2 regions of the Sphingomonas sp. CFBP9019 genome follow, and region 2 is predicted to be linked to the other one. Evidence: riboswitches for the same ligand, from Rfam matches in the RefSeq annotation. Region 2 holds a riboswitch; the other holds the start of a gene.
The links. Region 2 has a riboswitch for thiamine pyrophosphate ahead of thiC (phosphomethylpyrimidine synthase ThiC). Riboswitches for the same ligand answer to the same signal wherever they lie in the genome.
Positions count from the first base shown of each region.

Region 1: linked by a shared signal. The riboswitch ahead of SOM18_RS15050 (TonB-dependent receptor) and the one ahead of thiC (phosphomethylpyrimidine synthase ThiC) in region 2 are both predicted to bind thiamine pyrophosphate.

Region 1 is NZ_JAXCWK010000004.1:701,226-707,018, reverse strand. It holds gene SOM18_RS15050 (TonB-dependent receptor) at 1-2,103, opposite strand, end outside; TPP riboswitch at 2,174-2,262, opposite strand; gene SOM18_RS15045 (FadR/GntR family transcriptional regulator) at 2,427-3,149, shown strand; gene SOM18_RS15040 (outer membrane beta-barrel protein) at 3,357-4,601, shown strand; gene SOM18_RS15035 (SLBB domain-containing protein) at 4,612-5,430, shown strand; gene SOM18_RS15030 (glycoside hydrolase family 5 protein) at 5,711-5,793, shown strand, end outside.
Region 2 is NZ_JAXCWK010000004.1:321,451-327,243, forward strand. It holds gene SOM18_RS13170 (hypothetical protein) at 1-75, opposite strand, end outside; partial or broken gene SOM18_RS13175 (sterol desaturase family protein) at 494-852, shown strand; gene SOM18_RS13180 (DUF2141 domain-containing protein) at 758-1,207, shown strand; gene SOM18_RS13185 (MipA/OmpV family protein) at 1,277-2,140, shown strand; TPP riboswitch at 2,230-2,337, shown strand; gene thiC (phosphomethylpyrimidine synthase ThiC) at 2,377-4,299, shown strand; gene SOM18_RS13195 (alkylphosphonate utilization protein) at 4,355-4,660, opposite strand; gene SOM18_RS13200 (hypothetical protein) at 4,686-4,811, opposite strand; gene SOM18_RS13205 (hypothetical protein) at 4,980-5,528, shown strand; gene SOM18_RS13210 (YbhB/YbcL family Raf kinase inhibitor-like protein) at 5,521-5,793, shown strand, end outside.

The DNA.
Region 1 (5,793 bases), 380 kb from region 2:
ATGCACGCCGACCGACAGGTCGAGCGTCGCATAGCCCTTAATGCTCTCGTCGTTGACGAACGTCGCATATTGCCGGCCGACATATTTGACCGCGACACTGCCGAACAACCGTCCGTCGTCATAGGTCCCGCCGCCACCGACCTGGACGGTCGGGCTCGAGACCGCATGCCGGCCGCGGGTCGGCAGATAGTCGTCGCCGACCGGCAAGTCGTCGCTGATCCGCGCGCGCAGATATTCGCCCGAGACATAGACGCTGACGCCGCGCGCCGGGCGGTAATCGATCTCGGCATCGATCCCGTAGGAGCTCTGCCCCCCGGCATTCAGCGTCGAATTGACCAGCGCGCCGCCGCTATTGATGACCGTCGCCAGCTGGCGGTTTCGGAAATCATAATGGAACCCCGTCACCGATGCGGACAGCGCTGTACCGATATAGCGATAGCCCAGCTCCTGCGAGACCGCATATTCGTTCTTCAGCGCGGTCGTCCCCGCGCTGACCAGCGCACCGCCCGCATAGCTGTCGTAGAGCGTGAACTCGTTCGGCGTGCGGAAGTTCGTCGTGATGTTGGCGAACAGCTGCTGCCGGTCGTCGATCTCGTAATGCACCGCCGCCCGCGGCAGCGCGGCGAAGCTGTCGAGGCGGACGCGGTCCTGCGGCCCGGGCAGGTAGTTGCGCCCGCTGCGCAGCACGTTGACGCCCTTGAACCCGATATCGACCGCAAGACGCGGGGTCAGCGTGACATGGTCGGCCAGGAACGCCGCCTTGGTCACCGTCACGGTCCGCTGGTTCTCATAGGCGAGCAACCGGCCGTCCGCGGTCCGGATCGCCTTTGCGCGATACCCCCAGCGATCGGCCGGTGCGCCGTCGGCGCCGACCGCGGTGTAGGACTGGACGACGCGGTCGGTGCCGTGATCGAACCACAGCCCCGCGGTCAGCCGGTGGATGCCGCGCTCGATTGTCAGCGTGTTGACCGTGCCCACGCGGCGCTGGTCGCCGGTATAATTGCCCAGCACCGTCGCGACCCCGTCGACCGCACCCGGCAGCGCGATCGGATCGGCGAGCGGCTCGATGCCGAGGAAATTGCCGGTCGTGCCGAGCTGCGTCCCATAGGGCGAATTGCCGTAGCCGAACTGCAGATAGCTGGTGCTGTCGAGCGTTACCCCTGCGCCCAGCGCCAGATGCACCGGCGCCGACGCATAGAGGTTGCGGAACGGCGCGCGGTACAGCCGCCAGTAATTGGTGTTGCCCGCGCTGTACCGCGCATCGAAGTTGAAATCGCGTCCCTGCGCGCGCCATTCGGCGAGCGTCGGGCTGCGATAGGTCGACGAGTTCGCGTCGTTGAACGACAGCGCCAGGCTCGCGCGGTTGCCGTTGCCCCATTCGCCGAGCAGCTTGGCATCGACATGCTGGCGCGTGTCATGGCCGGCACCGCGCCAGTTGTTCGCGCGCGTGTTCGAATAAGAGACGAAGGCCCGCAGCCCCGTCTGGCCGATCCGTCCGCTATCGAGCCGGACGAAGCCGCGCCGCGCCGCATAGGATCCGATCGACAGGTCGACGAGCCCGCGCGGCGCCGCACTCGGATCGTCGAGCCAGAGCGACAGCGACCCGCCCGCACCGCCCAGCGTCGGCGACGCGATATCGACCGCGCCCTGCGCCAGCGCGATGCGCTGCAGATTCTCGGTATCAGCGAACTGCGAGGGATAGGCGTAATAATAGCCAATGTCGTTCTGCGGCGCGCCCTCCATCGTCACGCCGATCTCGTCCTGCCCCAGCCCGCGCAACGTCAGGCTCGAACTGGTCGACAGACCGTAAGGATCACTCGACGCGACGGTCGCGCCGGGCAGGAGATTGACCAGCTGGAACGCGTTGAGCGTCGGCGCCTGCTTGGTGATGAACGCCGCGGCGATCGCGCTCTCGGACTTGGGCACCGTCTGGTCGGGGAGCAGCCCCTCGGGATCGAGAAGACCGACGACGCGGATATCGACCGGGTCGGCGCCGTCCCGCGCATCCGCCCGCGTCTGCGCGCCGGCGGGGGCGAAGGCCACCACAGCAGCAAGTGCCGCTGCCAGCGCGCTGCATGCAACACGGGGCGGCCGGCCCGTCATCAGGTCAAATCGAAGGATCATCACGGTCTTGCGTCCACTCCACACGGAGGGACGACGGACGCGCCGCCAGCCCTCCCTACGCCGGTATCAACCGGATCAGGTTCAGCGGGTCATGGGCTGCAGCCCACCTCTCAGCCGCGCGTCAGCGGCCCCCCGGGGAGCGCGCCGTCTAGGCGGTTCGGTCCGCCGGCGATAGCGTTATTGCCCGTTCGCCCTTCCGCAGCGCCTTCCCGGCACACGCGCGACAGAATTATATGACAATCCACCCCGCCCAGTTGCTTGCAGTGGGTGACAGCCGGACCGGTTTGCGCCACACAGGCTTTATGGAGCGTGTGCTGACCGACGTCGTTGCCCTGGAGAATCGGGATCTGGGACGGAACCTTACGCATGGCATGCTCGACCTGCTCGGCAAGGCCATCGTGACCGGCCAATATACGGATCGGCCCTTCCCCACCGAGGCGGAGATCGCGGTGGCGCATGGCGTCAGCCGATCGGTGACCCGTGAGGCGGTCAAGATGCTGACCGCCAAGGGACTGGTCAGCGCGCGGCCGCGACAGGGCACGATCGTCCAGCCATCGAGCAGCTGGAACCTGTTCGACACCGATGTGCTGCGCTGGCTGCTCGACCGCAAATTTTCGGTCGAGCTGCTGCAGCAGTTCAACCAGTTGCGGATCGGGATCGAGCCTGAAGCGGCGGCGCTCGCGGCGCTGTATCACACCGAACAGGACATCGTCGCGATCGAGGCGGGGCTGGCGCGGATGGCCGCTGCGGAGCGCAGCTATGACGATCCGCTCGACGCGGACATCGCGTTCCACGTCGCCGTCCTGCGCGCGTCGCGCAACCCCTTCTACGCACAGTTCCAGTCGGTGGTCGAAACCGCGCTTCGCACCTCGATCCGCTTCACCAACCGGATCAAGGGGCGCAGCGCGAACATCGCCGACCATGCCGCGGTCGCCGTCGCGATCGCCGCGCGCGATGCCGATGGTGCGCGCGACGCGATGCGACGCCTGATCGGCGACGTTCTCAGCCTGATCGCCGAGGCCTGACACCCGAATCGTCGCGACCCGGTGTACGATCAAGGGACAGCACCGTGCGACGCCGTCACTCGACCTGATCGCGCTTTTCACTTATCGAGACGCGGTGCCCTTGGGCCCGGTGCCGCGAGTCGAGATTTGACAAGCGCCGGAATAGCTCGAAGGACGAAATGCGACCGCGCATCATGCGGGTAGCAATTGAAAACATGACGGGAAACAATGCGAAGGGCTCGAGACGAGCGAACTGCACGGATCGGCAAGGTCGCGCTCGCGGCGGCCATGACTGGCGGTTTGGTGAGCGGTGCGCAGGCACAGACGGTCAACGTCAACACACCCGTCAGCGTGCCCGTTGCGGGCAATGTCGACCGGTTTCGTGTCGTGCCGGTGATCACCAGTGTCTATGACAGCAACGTGCTGCGTCTCAACGACGCGCGCGGGAGCGGGCCGCGCGACAATATCCGCGTTTCGCCGGCGCTGGCCGTCGACCTGAATCGCATCTTCGGACGCACCCGCGTCACCGCCGGCGGCACGGTCGGCTATGATTTCAACACCCGGTTCAGCGGCCTCGATCGCGAGCGGATCAACCTGACTTCGAGCGTGACGACCCCGGTCGGCGCGCCCTGCAGCGTGACCGGCAGCGCGGCGCTCGAACGCGCGCAGTTCGATCTCGGCGACACCAACACCGTGGTGACCGAGAGCTTCTTGCGCCAGGTCTATGACGTCGGCGCGAGCTGCCGCGCCGCGGCGGGCTTCTTTCCCGCGGTGGGGGTCAACCGCGTGTCGCTCACCAACAGCAGCCGCAAGGTTCTGGACACGAACCAGTCGGCGCTGCGCGCGGGGATCGGCTATGGGCGGCCCAGCCTCGGTACGCTGCAGCTCATTGGCTCGGTTGCGAAGATCGCGCGCCCGGGTATCGAGGATCTGACCGGGATCGACGATTCGACGATGATCACCGACGTCCAGCTGGTCTTCGAACGTTCGGTCGCGCCGCGCGTCAGCTTCCGGCTTGGCGGCGGCATCACGCATGCCGACCCCAAGCGCGCGGCCGTGCCGTCCTTCAGCGGCCCGTCGTTCGACGCGCAGGTGACGATACGCCCGGTGCCCCGGTTCACGATCGTCGGCTCCGGCCGCCGTGCGGTGCAGAATCAGAGCTCGTTTGGCGCGACCTATATCATCGCCGACAGCTACAACCTCAACGTGTCCTATCTGCTCTCGGCGCGTAGCACCGCCACGCTGTTCGCCCAGCGCGCGCGACGCGATCCGCGCGGCGAGGATCTGGCGCTCACGCTTCAGCCACCACGCGGCAAGGACAGGCTGAACGTCGTCGGCGGAAGCTATGCATTCGATTTTCACCGGTCGCTACGGCTCAGCCTGAACGTCGCTCACCAGCGCCGCACGGCTGACAATGCGATTTACGACTATACGGCCACATCCGCATCGGCGGGTGTCACGGCCCGTTTCTAAGGGGATGATGATGAAGATCCGCATGGCGCATTCGCTTGTTCTGCCGTTGCTCATGGCCGCTGCGGCCGCCGGGGCGCAGGTACCAACCGCGCGCCCGACACCCGCGCCGGCGGGTGCCGTACCCAACGACGGCTATCGCCTGGCCCCCGATGACGAGGTCGAGGTGACGATTTTCGGCCAGGGCCCGGGCCAGGTGGTCAAGACGCGCGTCAAGAGCGACGGCACGATCACCCTGCCGTTCCTCGGCGCGGTCCAGGTGCGCAACCAGACCGCGCGTGAACTGGCCGCGGATATCGCCGCCCGGCTGCGGAGCGGCGGCTATTTCGTCAAGCCCGTCGTCAATGTTGAGGTCACGCAGTTCGTCAGCAGTTCGGTGACCGTGTTCGGCGAGGTCGGAACCCCCGGCATCTATCCGCTCGATCTGCAGCTGACCGTCGGCATGACGCTCGCCCGCGCGGGCGGCACGCGTGGGACCAGCGCGGACTTTGCGATCCTGAAGCGCGTCGGCGATCCGGTCGAACACCGTATCCTCCTGTCGGACCTCAGCGGCGAATGGAGCGCGGCGACGCTGCTCGAGGCGAAGGACACGCTCTTCGTTCCGGTCGCGCCCGTCATCTATGTCTATGGCCAGGTGAATTCGCCCGGATCCTTCCCGTTGAAGACCGGGATGACGGTTCGCCAGGCGCTGGCCCGCGCCGGTGGTCCGACGCTCGCCGGATCGACGCGGAACGTCACGATCTTCCGCGACGGCGAGAAGCTGAAGAAGGTCGATCTCGACGGCGAACTCAAGGCCGAGGACTCGGTCTTCATCAACGAAAAATGGCTCTGAATCAGTGATCGGATTCCGGTGGCCGGGATGTCTCGTTTCATGCGATGCCCTGCGCATTCGTCGTCGCCAGGTCTGTTTCGCAACAGCCTGACGTCTGCGGCCACGGCCTGAGAAGAGGGCGCTCCGGCAACGGGGCGCCCTTTTTCATACCCTAGTGCCCCGCCATGTCCCGTGCCGCCAGCGCCGGCGCACCCCGCTACCCGGGCCAGCCGTCGCGATTCCCCCGGCGTTGGTCGTGTGATGCTTGCACGGGTCACCGGCTTGGGTGATGGGCGTGCCGATGCGACATAACGGCCTGTTCATCGCGCTGGGAGGCGCTGCGCTGGTCGCGACGGCCGGCGTTGCGGTCATGATTGCGCCCGC
Region 2 (5,793 bases):
GGTGATGGTCTGGCCACTGGCCGTCGACTGAGCTGTTTCCACATCCACAGCAATCATGATGTTGATGGTTGCCATATCCTCATCTCCTAAATTTATAGTATCGAGATGGCCTGTCTCTGACATGGCGTCGGACTTTAAAACGGGTGATATCGTCGTAATGGAGCAATGTTCTGCTATCAGGGTCTCAAATCTGTTGACCTGAAAAAAAATATCACATTGGGAGGCGTCAAATAAAGTTCGATAGATGAATTCGTGGCGCTGAATTCTGTAAAATCGATAAAGATATGATGAGGATCCGGTGTTCCGACATAGAATGGGGCGGCGTTTGGTTTGCAGGCGCACAGGCCGTCGTGCTTTGCAGCCGCGTACCCGGATGCCGCCGGTTTCGATCATTTTGCGGGGGCGATAGACTAGAGTCAGTGCAAACAGGTGGAGCACCGGCCGGGCGTGGTCGACCGAGGGTCTGAATGGCAACGGCGTTCGATCCGGTCCCGGCGCTGTGATAATTCCGCTACGGGTCATTGCGATTCCGACCCTGGCGGTGCGCTCGGTTTGGCTCTGACGGTCATGACCGTTATGGAGGGGGCCAATCCGATGGGCCGGGAGGTTTTTCCCCGGTTCATGTGGAGGGGAGCATTGGGGACATGGCTGATCACGGCCAGCCACCATCAGCCACATCATGAACGATACAGGTGCAATTATGAGCTCATTTTCCGGTTCTGGGATCGGCTCTGCGGCACCGACCGGGAGCTCGGCGATGTCCGCAGATCGCATGCCAAGGCTGCCGCGCGTGCTGGCCGCGGCGGCGCTCTGGGCCGTTCTGGCGGCGGCGAGCCCGGTCACGCGGCTTGACGTCGAGGTCGACAATCTTCGCTCGGCCAAGGGCTTGATCCGTATCTGTCTGACCGCCGACCCCGATAATTTCCCCGCCTGTGTCGACGATGCCAAGGCGCTGACCCGGACCCTGCCCGCCGCGGTCCGGACGACGAGCTTTCCGGGCCTGCCGCAGCGCGGCTATGCGCTGGCGATCATCCATGACGAGAACAGCAATTCCAAGCTCGACACGATCGCGGGCATCCCGCGCGAGGGCTATGGCTTCTCGAACAACGCGGCGGTACGCTTCGGACCGCCTCGCTTTTCCGCGGCACGGTTCATGCTCGTCGGTGATGCTGAAATGCAACAGGTCAGGATGCGTTACATCTTCTGACGGATTGCAACGGACCGAATGGGGTTGCCCCGCGTTGCGCGGTGGAACCTTTTTGTCCGGAGCCCGTCCTTGCGCGCATTCTCACTCGTTCTGACTGCCGCAACCGCGGCAGTCGCCCTCGCCACGCCGGCACTTGCGCAGACGGATCCCAATCCGACCCCGCCAATCACCGATCCCGCCGACAACAACCGCATCACGCTGGGGCTCGGCGTCGCGTCGCTTCCCGATTACGAAGGTGCGGACAGCAACAGCTTCACCCCCGGCGCGGTCGCGATCGGTACGGTCCGCGGGCATGACTTCTTTACGCGCGGTACGCAGCTCTATGTGAACCTGATCCCCAATACGGGGTCGGTCGGGATCAACTACGAAGTCGGCGTTATCGCCGCCGTCCGCACCGATCGCACGGGCCGGGTCGACAACCGGCAGGTCCGCGCGCTCGGCAAGATCGACACGGCCTATGAAGTCGGCGGCTTTGTCGGCATCGGCAAGACCGGCGTCATCACCAGCGAATACGACACGCTGACCGCGCGTGTCGCCTATATCCACGACGTGTCGGGCACGCACGACAGCTATGTCATCACCCCGCAGGTCAACTACACGACGCCGCTGTCGGTCCGCACCCTGGTCGCCTTCGGCCTGTCGGCGGATTATGCAGGCAAGGGCTTTGGCCGGACCTATGCCGCGGTCACGCCGATCGGCACGATCAACAGCGGTCTGCGCACCTATGACATCAACGACAGCGGCTTCCGCCGGGTCAACGTCTCCGCGTTTGCTTTGCAGAGCCTGTCGGGCGATCTGCGCCGCGGCTTCGGCGTCGGCGCAGGGGTGCTCTACGGCCGCATGCTCGGCAAGTACAAGGACAGCCCGATCGTCGCGGACGTCGGCGATGCCGACCAGTGGCTCGGCGCGGTGGGCCTGACCTACACCTTCTGATCGCAACCCGCCGATCGATCCGAAACCCCGTGCGGCCCGGCCGTGCGGGGTTTTTCCGTTTGCGCCCCCGTCCGTTGCGCCTATGCTCGCCCTACCCCGGGGGAGCGCCGATCCGCGCTTGAGAGGAAGGCAGGAGCCTTCGACCCGCTGAACCTGATCCGGTTGATACCGGCGGAGGGAGGGAGCGGTCGCCACAGAACCGCATGCCTTGCTCCGAGACCTTTAGGAGCAAGCGCATGGCCGATTACGATCCCCGCATCCCGACCGCCGACATCGGCGTCACCACCGGCCCGATCCGCGGCTCGCGGAAGATCCATGTCGCGGTGCCCTCCAGCCCCGACGTCCGCGTCGCGATGCGCGAGATCGTGCTCGACCCCAGCTGCTCCGAGCCGCCCTTGCGCGTCTACGACACCAGCGGTCCGTACACCGACCCCAGGGCGACGATCGACATCAACGCCGGCCTGCCGCAACTCCGCCGCCAGTGGATCGAGGCGCGCGGCGACGTCGAGAGTTACGACGCGCGCGCGGTCCGGCCCGAGGATAATGGCCAGCTCGGCCCCGACCGCTCGGGCGGCGTCCCGCAATTTCCCGGCAGCATCAAGCGCCCGTTGCGCGCCAGGGCTGGCGCCAATGTCAGCCAGATGCATTACGCACGCCGTGGCATCATCACGCCCGAGATGGAATATGTCGCGACGCGGGAGAATCTCGGCCGCGCGATGCTGAAAGAGTATAAGCGCGACGGCGAGAGCTTCGGTGCGTCGATCCCCGACTTCGTCACCCCCGAGTTCGTCCGCGACGAGGTCGCGCGCGGCCGCGCGATCATCCCCAACAACGTCAACCACCCCGAATCCGAGCCGATGGCGATCGGCCGCAACTTCCTGGTCAAGATCAACGCCAATATCGGCAATTCGGCGGTCGCGTCGAACGTCGCCGCCGAGGTCGACAAGCTCGTCTGGTCGATCCGCTGGGGCGCGGACACGGTGATGGACCTGAGCACCGGCCGCAACATCCACGACACGCGCGAATGGATCCTGCGCAACAGCCCCGTGCCGATCGGCACCGTGCCGATCTATCAGGCACTCGAGAAGGTCGGCGGCGTCGCCGAGGATCTGACTTGGGAGATCTTCCGCGACACGCTGATCGAACAGGCGGAGCAGGGCGTGGATTACTTCACGATCCACGCCGGCGTGCGCCTCGCCTATATCCCGATGACCGCCAAGCGGGTCACCGGCATCGTCTCGCGCGGCGGCTCGATCATGGCGAAATGGTGCCTCAGCCACCACAAGGAGAGCTTCCTCTACGAGCGCTTCGACGAGATCACCGAGATCATGAAGGCGTATGACATCGCCTATTCGCTCGGCGACGGGCTGCGCCCCGGCAGCATCGCCGACGCGAACGACGAGGCGCAGTTCAGCGAGCTCTACACGCTCGGTGAACTCACGCACCGCGCATGGAAGAGCGACGTCCAGGTTATGATCGAGGGCCCCGGCCATGTGCCGATGCACAAGATCAAGGAGAATATGGAAAAGCAGCTCGAGGTCTGCGGCGAGGCGCCCTTCTATACCTTGGGGCCGCTCACCACCGACATCGCGCCGGGTTATGACCATATCACCAGCGGCATCGGCGCGGCGCAGATCGGCTGGTACGGCACCGCGATGCTTTGCTACGTCACGCCCAAGGAGCATCTGGGCTTGCCCGACCGCGACGACGTGAAGGTCGGCGTCGTCACCTACAAGCTCGCCGCACACGCCGCCGACCTCGCCAAGGGTCACCCTGCCGCGCAGATGCGCGACGACGCGCTGAGCCGCGCGCGCTTCGAGTTCCGCTGGCGCGACCAGTTCAACCTGAGCCTCGACCCCGATACGGCCGAGCAATATCACGACCAGACGCTCCCCGCAGAAGGCGCCAAGACCGCGCATTTCTGCTCGATGTGCGGTCCGAAATTCTGCTCGATGAAGATCACGCAGGAGGTGCGTGACTTCGCCGCCAAACAGAACGGCCCCGCCGACACGTTCCTAGCGGCCGATATCGATCAGACCGACGCCAACCGCGCGATCTTCGCCAAGGGTGCGCATGCCGACGCAGAAAAGGGCATGGCTGAAATGAGCGAGAGGTTCCGCGAGAAGGGCAGCGAGATCTACCTCCCCGCGGACGTCTGATCCGCCACATCCCGAACTCCTCCCCCGGCAGGGGGAATATCAGGGGGTGCGTCCGTTACCGCTTGCGCACGAACTCCGCGCGCAGCACCAGACCCTTGATCCCCTCATAGCGACAGTCGATCTCCTGCGCGTCACCGGTCAGGCGGATCGCCTTGATCAGCGTGCCGCGCTTGAGCGTCTGGCCCGCGCCCTTGACGGTCAGGTCCTTGATCAGCGTCACCTGGTCGCCGTCCGCCAGCACGTTGCCGACCGAGTCGCGGACCACGACCGTGTCGTCGTCCGCCGCGCGGGTCGTGGATGCGGCGTCGGCGGCGACCCATTCGCCGCTGGCCTCGTCATAGACGTAATCGTCGTCCGCCATCGTCATCGTCCTGTTTCGTGCCGGATCACTTGAGCGTCGTCATCTCGACGGGCTTGCCCTTGGTCGTCGGGTTCGACGCGTTCGCCTTGGGCTCCTTCTCGGCCTTGGGCTTGCGGACTTCCTTGTTCGATTTCTTCTGGCTCTTGGCCATGATGCTGCCCTTCCGGCGGGGCGGAGCGCCCCGGGACGGCGACGATACACGCTTGCACTCGCGCATACCCGTAGATTCGGATCGTCGAGTCGCCCCGGCAGCGCCGGCATCGCGGGCAACCTCAGCCCGGTCGGCGCGTTGGGATGTAAAGACCATGAGGGGGCTGCGATGCATATCGGATCCGGGGCTGCGCCGATCACCCTGTCGCTGCGTGCGGGGATGGCAATGCTTGCCATGGCCGTGTCAGGCTGCAGTGCGGGCGACGATCCCCAGCAGACCGCTGCGGTCGCCAACTTCACGCCGCCTGCCACGCGGACGCCGACCCCCGTGGCGGGGCAGGCGCAGACCACGCCGCTCACCGCCTATGTCGGCAAATACCCGCATGACGCGGTCGATGGCGTCGATTTCTTTGATCGCACCGAGGTGGCCGGCGGGTTGCTCGCGGTGGTCGACGATGCCCGGCTGCGGTCGCTGATCCGCGGACGCTCGGGACCGCAGACGCCGATCTTCCAACGGGGCCGGCGCATCGCCTCCTGGGGGTGCGAGGCACATAACTGCGGCGATCACAACTGGATGGTCGCGATCGATCCGGCGGGTGGGACAGCGCAGGCCTGTTATCACGATGCCGGCACGATGCGCGATCAGAGCCGCTGGTATGCCGATGGCGCACCGGTCCTGCGCCCTGGCGCCTGTCCTTCGGAGGGTAACGATGCTTGAACACATGCCTGCCTGGCTCGGCCACGCACTTAAAGGATTGCGCGCTGGTGCCGACGCGTTGGTGATCGCCCGGTCCGGTCTCGGGTCGGGCGCGCAGGCCGGCACGGGGTTCGCGACGCTCGACCTGACCAGCCCCGCCTTTGCGCATGAGGGGCGGTTGCCGCCGCGGTTCACCGCCGATGGTGACGGGGTGTCGCCGCCGCTGGTCTGGAGCGTGCCACCTGCGGGCACCGCCGCGCTCGCGCTGATCGTCGAGGATGCGGAT